Regions from separate parts of the Stenotrophomonas sp. 3(2025) genome, predicted to be linked through region 1. Evidence: predicted binding sites of a transcription regulator. Region 1 holds the regulator's gene; the other holds the start of a gene.

Evidence for each region. The regulator FliA, encoded in region 1, starts transcription of late flagellar genes. The targets are predictions, from matches to a motif close to TAAAGTTTNNCNNNCNNNGGCCGATAA.
Region 2: ACUXVE_RS13130 (flagellin) is a predicted target of FliA. The motif match lies at 2,571-2,597, and genes of this name have one in related genera.

Annotation. Positions count from the first base shown of each region.
Region 1 is NZ_JBQOIF010000030.1:30,042-34,455, reverse strand. Features, by position in the region: gene flhF (flagellar biosynthesis protein FlhF) at 1-764, shown strand, start outside; gene ACUXVE_RS18235 (MinD/ParA family ATP-binding protein) at 751-1,638, shown strand; gene ACUXVE_RS18230 (RNA polymerase sigma factor FliA) at 1,635-2,378, shown strand; gene cheY (chemotaxis response regulator CheY) at 2,398-2,790, shown strand; gene ACUXVE_RS18220 (protein phosphatase CheZ) at 2,790-3,395, shown strand; gene ACUXVE_RS18215 (chemotaxis protein CheA) at 3,398-4,414, shown strand, end outside.
Region 2 is NZ_JBQOIF010000016.1:10,024-14,437, forward strand. Features, by position in the region: gene ACUXVE_RS13125 (flagellin) at 1-1,028, opposite strand, end outside; gene ACUXVE_RS13130 (flagellin) at 1,101-2,321, opposite strand; gene flgL (flagellar hook-associated protein FlgL) at 2,855-4,057, opposite strand; gene flgK (flagellar hook-associated protein FlgK) at 4,054-4,414, opposite strand, start outside.

The DNA.
Region 1 (4,414 bases):
TCGATGCCGGCATCGCCCGCGACGTGGCCATGCAGATCCCGCTGGAAACCGAAGCGCATCGCGGCCGCGGCCTGATGCTGGGGCTGATCTCGCGCAAGCTGCCGATCGCCCCGGTCGATCCGATGGAGGAAGGCGGCGTGATCGCCCTGGTCGGCCCGACCGGCGCCGGCAAGACCACCACCATCGCCAAGCTGGCCTCGCGCTTCGCCGAAGCCCATGCCGCCCGCGACGTCGCCCTGGTCACCACCGATACGATGCGCATCGGCGCCCGCGAACAGCTGTACGGCTACGGCCGCCAGCTCGGCATCGCCGTGCACGAGGCCAACAGCGGTACCGACCTGGACCAGCTGCTGGAACGCCTGAAGGACTACAAGCTGGTGCTGATCGACACCGCTGGCCTGGGCCCGCGCGACCGTGCGCTGGCCGCCCAGCTGCAGTGGCTGCGCGCCGCCCGCCAGGTCCGCACCCTGCTGGTACTGCCGGCCAACACCAGCTTCGGCGACATGGACGAGGTGGTCCGCCGCTTCGGCGCGGCCAACCTGCAGGGCCTGGTGCTGAGCAAGCTGGACGAGACCGGCCGCTTCGGCAACGCCCTGTCGGTGGCGGTGGACCACAAGCTGCCGATCACCTGGGTGACCGATGGCCAGGACGTCCCGGACGACCTGCACCGGGCCAGTGCAGCCAATCTTGTACTTCGCCTTGAAGATTTGCGCCGCGCGGCCGATATGCCCTGCAACCCGGAGTTGAACCATGCCGTCGCGTGAGTACGCCAAGCTGACCACCACCTTCCCGCTGACGGCGACCCGCAGCGAGCCGCTGGGCCCTGTGCGCACGATTGCCGTGACCGGCGGCAAGGGCGGCGTCGGCAAGACCAACGTATCGGCCAACCTGGCCGTGGCGCTTGCCGGAATGGGCAAACGCACCCTGTTGCTGGACGCCGACCTGGGCCTGGCCAACATCGACGTGATCCTGGGCCTGAGCCCCACCAACACCCTGGCCGACCTGGTCGCTGGCCGCTGCAGCCTGGATGACGTGATCATCGAAGGCCCGAACGGCGTGCTGGTGGTACCGGCTGCGTCCGGCCGCCGGCACATGGCCGAGCTGGCCCCGGCCGAGCATGTCGGCCTGGTCAACGTGTTCTCCGAACTGGAGCGCGAGCTGGACATCATGGTGGTGGACACCGCCGCCGGCATCACCGACGGCGTGCTGACCTTCTGCCAGGCCGCGCAGGACACCGTGGTGGTGGTCTGTGATGAACCGGCCTCGATCACCGACGCCTATGCGCTGATCAAGGTGCTGTCACGCGAACGTGGCGTGGACCGCATCCAAGTGGTGGCCAACATGGTGCGCGACCCCAACGAAGGCCGCGTGCTGTACGAGAAGCTGACCCGCGTCTGCGAGAAATTCCTCGCCGATGTCTCGCTGAACTACCTCGGCTGCGTGCCGCAGGACGACTGGCTGCGCCTGTCGGTGCAGCGCCAGCAGCCGGTGGTGAAGGCCTATCCGTCCAGCCCGTCGGCACTGGCGATCACCGAGATCGCCCGCCGCACCGCCCGCTGGCAGGCACCGACCGAGCCGCGCGGGGGCGTCGAGTTCTTCCTCGAACGCATCATCAAGCAGCGCGGGGTGGCCGCATGAAAGGCGCCGCCCAGTACAGAGAGGTCCAGCGCACGGCGGCCAACGAGGTCATCGCCCAGCACTCGGACCTGGTGCGGCGCATCGCCCACCATCTGGCCGCACGCCTGCCGGCCAGCGTTGAGGTGGACGACCTGATCCAGGCCGGCATGATGGGCCTGATCGAAGCCTCGCGCAGCTACGACGCCGACCAGGGCGCCTCGTTCGAGACCTACGCCTCGATCCGCATCCGTGGTTCGATGATCGATGAGATCCGACGTGGCGACTGGGTACCGCGTTCGGTGCACCGCCGTGCGCGTGACGCTGCGGCCACCATCCGCCGCCTGGAGCAGAGCACCGGCCGCGCCGCGAGTGCCACCGAAGTGGCCGCCGCGATGGAGATGCCGCTGCCCGAGTACCTGCGCCTGATGGAGGACGCCTCGCGCGGCCAGGTACTGAGCCTGGAGTCGCGCATTGAAGACCAGGGCGAGCTGGACACCGTCGCCCAGGGCGGCCCGACCCCGCAGCAGGTGTTGGAGCGCGGTGAATTCGGCCGCGAGCTGGGCAATGCCATCGGCCACCTGCCCGAGCGCGAACAGCTGGTGCTGTCGCTCTACTACGAGCAGGAACTGAACCTGAAGGAGATCGGCGCAGTGCTCGGCGTGAGCGAGTCGCGGGTCTGCCAGATCCACGGCCAGGCGGTCCTGCGCCTGCGTGGCCGACTGAAGATTTTCGAGGCGGCCGACGCCGGCCTCGAGAGCTGATCAACAAAGGAACTCTGCTTTGAACAAGAACATGCGCATCCTGATCGTCGACGATTTCTCGACCATGCGTCGTATCGTCAAGAACCTGCTGGGCGATCTGGGCTTCACCAATACCGCCGAAGCCGAGGACGGGCATGCCGCGCTGTCGCTGCTGCAGAGCCAGCCGTTCGACTTCGTGGTCACCGACTGGAACATGCCGGTGATGACCGGCATCGAACTGCTCAAGGCCATCCGTGCCGATGCCAAGCTGAAGACCCTGCCGGTGCTGATGGTGACTGCCGAAGCCAAGCGCGAGCAGATCATCGAAGCGGCGCAGAACGGCGTGAACGGTTACATCATCAAGCCGTTCACCGCACAGACGCTGGAAGAGAAGCTCGGCAAGATCTTCGAACGCCTGGCGGCCAGCGCTTGATGGATACCACGGTCGACAAGAGCGCCCTCGCCCTGCGCCTGCAGGAAGCACTGGATGCACTGGAATCCGGCGACGAGGCGGCGTGGCGCCAGCGCATCGACGGCCTGGTCGCGCTGCGCACCCAGCCGATGATGAGCGGCCTTTCGCGGCTCGCCCGCGAGCTGGGCCAGGCGCTGGGCGAACTGCCGACCGTGCCCGATGAAGCCGGCGAGCTGGACGATGCCTGCGCGCGCCTGGACCACGTGGTGGCGATGACCGAACAGGCCACCCACCGCACCCTGGACCTGGCCGAAGAGTGCCGCAGCCTGACCGAACAGCTGCGCGCCGACGGCCTGCAGCCGGGCCAGGACGTACAGCTCGACCGCATCCGCCACAACCTCACCGAGATCGCCCTGACCCAGAGCTACCAGGACCTGACCGGGCAGATCATCCGTCGCGTGGTGGGCATCGTCCGCCGCGTGCACGAAGGCTTCGGCGCGCTCGGCCTGCCGCCGGAACAGCATCGCACCGATCCGGAACTGGCTGGGCCGGCACTGAAGGGACTGGACCGCCATGCGGTCTCGCAGAACGACGCCGACGACCTGTTGTCGGATCTGGGGCTGTAACCATGGGCGCAGTAGCCGACGACATCACTGCCGATTTCATCATCGAGGCCCAGGAGATCCTGGATCGCCTCGGCGAACAGCTGGTGTCGCTGGAACAGGCACCGCAGGACAATGAACAGCTCAACGCGGTGTTCCGCGGCTACCACACGCTGAAGGGCGGCGCAGGTTTCCTCGGCATCACCGCAATGGTCGAGCTGTGCCACGCCGCCGAGGAAGCGCTGGGCGCCGCACGCGCCGGCCAGGCCGTCCTGCAGGCGCATCACTTCGATGCCGCCCAGCAGTCACTGGATTACCTGCAATCGATGCTTGACGCGGTGTCTTCGGGCACCGAGCCGGGCTTTGCCCCGCCCGAACTGGTCGCCCAGTTCGACGTGCATGGCGGCGGCGCTGCCGCGCCTGCGGCCGCGACGCCGGGTGCGGGCGGCGGCGACCTGATCACCGACGACGAATTCGAGGCCCTGCTCGACCAGCTGCATGGCGGCAAGGCGCCGACAACCGTGGCGGCGGCGAAGAAGGCCGACGACATGATCAGCGAGGACGAGTTCGAGGCATTGCTCGACCAGCTGCACGGCGGCGCCGCCCCGGGCAGCAACACCACCGCAGCGGCTGTTGCGGCACCGGCACCGCGACCGGCGCCCTCGCCGGCCCCGCCCGCTGCCAAGCCCGCACCCAACAAGCCTGTCGCCGAAGCCGAACACACCGTGCGCGTGGACACCAAGCGCCTGGACGCCATCGTCAACCTGATCGGCGAACTGGTGCTGTCACGAAACCGGTTGAAGACGCTGCGCACGCGCCTGCGCGACGAAGAACTGGACCGCGCCGTGTCCACGCTGGATATCGCCACCGCACGCCTGCAGTCGGCGGTGATGCGCACCCGCATGCAGCCGGTCGGCAAGGTGTTCTCGCGCTTCCCGAAGGTGGCGCGCGACGTTGCGCGTTCGCTGAAGAAGGAAGTGGACCTGGAACTGATCGGCGCCGAAACCGAGCTCGACCGCAACCTGGTCGAAGCGCTGGCCGAC
Region 2 (4,414 bases), on a different contig from region 1:
GTCTGCAGGTTGGCAACCACCGAGGTGAAGCGGTTCTGGATCGCACCGAGGTCGGCGCGGGTGCTGTTGATCGCACCCAGGGCCTTGTCGACCACTTCCATTGCCTGCTGTGCACCCTTGACGGTGCTGACGTCCAGATCGCTGGCGAACTTCGAGGCCGGTGCCGCCGCAGCGGTGGTGGCGGTGAAGGTCGGGGCGGTGGCGCCAGTCCAGGTACCCGGCGTTGCGGTGATGGCCTTGAACGAGCCGTCAGCGTTGGTGCTGTCCTTGACCGAGGTCAGGGTCACGCCGGTGGTGCCGTTCACTTCGGCGTAGACGCCGGTTTCGCCGATCTTGGCGTTGATCGCGGTCACCAGTGCTTCGCGCGAGGCCTTGCCGGTGGCAGCGGCGTCGGCGCCCTGCTTGACCGAGACGTCGGCGATGGCCACACCGTTGATCGACAGGCCGCTGGTGCTGAAATCAGCGTTGGTGCCCGGATCGGCCAGGGCCAGCGCGTTGGTGTCGAACTTGGCGCCACCCAGGGCATTGGCCTTGGCATCGATGGTCTTGTCGATGGCAATCGCCTGACCGGCGTTGGCGCCGACCTGGAACAGCTGGCTGGAGAACGAACCGTCCAGCAGCTTGGTGCCGTTGAAGTCCGACTGCTTGGCGACGCGGTCGATTTCCGAAACCAGCTGGGTCACTTCGGCCTGCAGCGCCTTGCGGTCGCTGGCCGAGTTGGTGGCGTTGGAGGCCTGCACCGACAGCTCGCGGACGCGCTGCAGGTTGTTGCCGATTTCGGTCAGCGAACCTTCGGCGACCTGGGCCAGCGAGATGCCGTCGTTGGCATTGCGGATGGCCACGTCGGTGCCGCGGATCTGGGTGCCGAAGCGCTCGGAGATCGCCAGGCCGGCCGCATCGTCCTTGGCACTGTTGATGCGCGAACCGGAGGACAGGCGCTGGATGGTGGTGGCCAGCGAGCTGCCGCTGGTGCTCAGGTTACGCTGAGCATTCAACGACATCGTGTTGGTGTTGATTACTTGTGCCATGAGGAGAGGTCCTTGAGCGGTTGCACGTGAGTTGGGTTAGACGCCCCCGACGTGCCCCGGGGGCGGCTCATGTCAGCGCTGCAACAGGCTGAGCACGTTCTGCGGTACCTGGTTGGCCTGGGCCAGCATGGCCGTACCGGCCTGCTGCAGGATCTGGGTGCGGGTCAGCTCTGCGGTTTCCTTGGCGAAGTCGGTATCGCGGATGCGGCTGCGCGATGCGGACAGGTTCTCCGAGGAGGTCTGCAGGTTGGCGACCACCGAGGTGAAGCGGTTCTGGATCGCGCCGAGGTCGGCGCGCACGCTGTTGACCGATTCGAGGGCCTTGTCGACGATGGACATCGCCTTCTGTGCGCCTTCGGCCGTGGTGACGTTCAGGTCCTTGACGAAGCTGGCGGTTGCACCGGTCAGCGTGCCGCCGTTGGTGCTGGTCTCGGTCAGGCCCAGGCCGGCAATGGTGGCGGCCGTGACGCCGGCCGGCGGGGTCGCCGCGCTGACACCCAGAGCGAAGGTCTGGCCGTCCTTGACCGAGGCCAGGCTGACCACGCCGGCGTTGACGGAGGCGACCACGCCGGTTTCGCCCAGCTTGTTGTTGATCGCGGCCGCGGTGGCCGAGGTGATCGATTCGCCTGCCTTCACGGTGAAGTCGCTGACGGTGACCGTGGTGGCGGCGCCGCCCGGAGGGGTCACCGAGATCTGCAGGCCAGAGTAGGTGGTATCGGCGGTGGCCTTGTCGGCTGCAGCCAGGCTGGTGCCGGTGTAGACGTTGGCAAAGCTGGCCGCGCCCAGCGAATCGGCCTTGGCGTTGACCACGCTGTTGATGGCGATGGCCTGGCCGGCGTTGGCGCCCACCTGGAACAGCTGGCTGGTGAACGAACCGTCCAGCAGCTTGGTGCCGTTGAAGTCGGCCTGCTTGGCGACGCGGTCGATTTCGCTGACCAGCTGGGTCACTTCAGCCTGCAGCGCCTTGCGGTCGCTGGCCGAGTTGGTGGCGTTGGAGGCCTGCACGCCCAGTTCGCGGATGCGCTGCAGGTTGTTGCCCACTTCGTTCAGCGAGCCCTCGGCCACCTGGGCCAGCGAGATGCCGTCGTTGGCGTTGCGGATGGCCACGTCCAGACCACGGATCTGGGTGGTGAAGCGCTCGCTGATGGCCAGGCCGGCGGCGTCGTCCTTCGCGCTGTTGATGCGCAGGCCGGACGAGAGGCGCTGGATGGTGGTGGCGAGCGAGCTGCCGCTGGTGCTCAGGTTGCGCTGAGCGTTGAGCGACATCGTATTGGTGTTGATTACCTGTGCCATGGGGTCGTCTCCTCTTATGTGGAACCCGTTGGTGAATGAAACGAAGCGCCGCCTGATTTTTTTGTTTGGCTGTGTGCTTCGCCGTTGCCAAATGAATAACGGCGCTTTGTCAACAACCTTTAGCCGGGAATTTCGTTGCAACCGAATTTCGTCGCTGAAAGCTGTTTTTCCGGGGTTTTCCGCCCTGGAAAAGCGTCAAGGCCACCCTTGGCAGGGGCGGTCGGGCAGGCCCAACCCACGCTGATGAAGGTATCGGCGGTGGCCGGCCGGGCTTGATGGACGATCCCGGAACATCCGCTGGGCATGGCCCGGCGCTACCAGCGCCAACCCTTCGGAACATCCGCCGTGCATGGCCCGGCGCTACCAGCGCCAACCCTTCGGAACATCCGCCGCGCACGGGCCGGCGCTACCAAGGCCAACCCTTCGGTAGCGCCGGGCCATGCCCGGCGAGCGCAGCGGTACATGACCGCAGAAACGAAAAAGGCCGCGATGCAGGGCATCGCGGCCTTGGGCTCCAGCGCTGGCGCGTGGAATCAGCGGATCTTGTTGAACAGCGACATCGACTGCATCTGCGAGAACAGCGTCTGTGCCGCCTGCAGCGCAGTGCTTTCCAGCTGGTACTGGCTCAACGCATCGGCGTAGTCCAGGTCGCGCATCTCCGACAGCGTGGTCTTCAGCGTCACGCCATTGGCCTCACGCATCTCCGCCGCGTTGTCCAGCGCCTTCAGCTGCGCGCCACCGGCAGCGCGCGAATCGATCATCCGTTCCGCCGCGCGGCCGACATCGCGCAATGCGCTCTGCAGCTCGTTCTGCTGCGCGGCCATCTTCGCCGGGGTGCCGGTATCGGCATCCAGTGCGGCGATCAGCTTGTCCATGGTGCCGAAGATGTCGCGGCTGCTGGCGGCCTGCACGTTGAAGCTGTCACCCGTTGCTGGCGCGCCAGCGATCTGCAGGCGAACGCCATTGATCTCCAGTTCGCTGCCCGCCTTGTAGGTGCCGGTGCCGGTTACGTTGCCGGCACCGTCGAGCACTTCGTACTGGTCGGCTGCGGTGAAGCGCACGCTGAACGATTGCCCGTTCCAGCTGTCGCTGCCATCACGGGTGATGTTGGTCAGCACGCCGTTGCCGGCGTTGCCTGCCGCTGCGCTGCCATCGACGAAGCCATCGCCGGTGGGGATGCGCAGGAAGATCTCGCTGCCGGGCAGGGCGTCGCGCACGTAGGTATCCGGGCCGACTTCCACCTGGCGCTGGGTCTGGTCGCCGCGATAGACAACCTTGCCGTCAATCTTGGCGAACGGCGGATCGCTGTCGTTGGTGCCGCCGAACACGTAGCGGCCGGTGCCGTCGCTGCTGTTGGCCAGCGACAGCAGGCCCTCGCGGATCTGGTTCAACTCGGTGATCAGGGTCTTCTTGTCAGGCGCACTCAAGGCGGGATTGCTGGCCTGGATGGTCAGATCGTTGACGCGCGCCATCAGGTCGTTGACCTGGGCCAGGGTGTTTTCCTGCACGCCCAGGCGGTTCTGCACGTTGTTGCCGTTGAGCTTCATGCGTTCCAGTGCGGCCAGGCTGCGGTCCAGGCCCACCGCGGCGCCTGCGGCGACCGGATCGTCCTTGGCGCTGACGATCTTGCTGCCGGTGGCGATCTGCTGTTCCAGGTGGCTGAGCTTGGCCTGCTTGGCCATCATCAGCGCTACCGACTGGCTGTACATCATTCCGGTGGAGATGCGGTTGCTCATCGGCGCACGGCTCCCAAGATGGTCTGGAACATGGAATCGGCGGTGGAGATCAGCTGCGAGGCGGCCTGGTAGGCCTGTTGCAGGCGCAGCATGTCGGCCGCCTCCTCATCGAGGTTGACGCCAGACACTTCGTCACGCGCTGCCTGTGCCTGGTCGGCGATCACCTGCTGCGCTCCCAGCGAATACTCCGCCGAACGCGCTGCCGCACCGACCTGGGTGGTCAGCCCGCCCAATGCGCCGCCCAGCGTCACCGTGCCGGCGTTGAACGCCTTGGCCGATTCCACCTTGGACAGCTTGGTGGCGTTGCTGTTATCCGACGAGCCGGCCGGAGTGGGGGTGATGTTGAAGGTGTCGCCA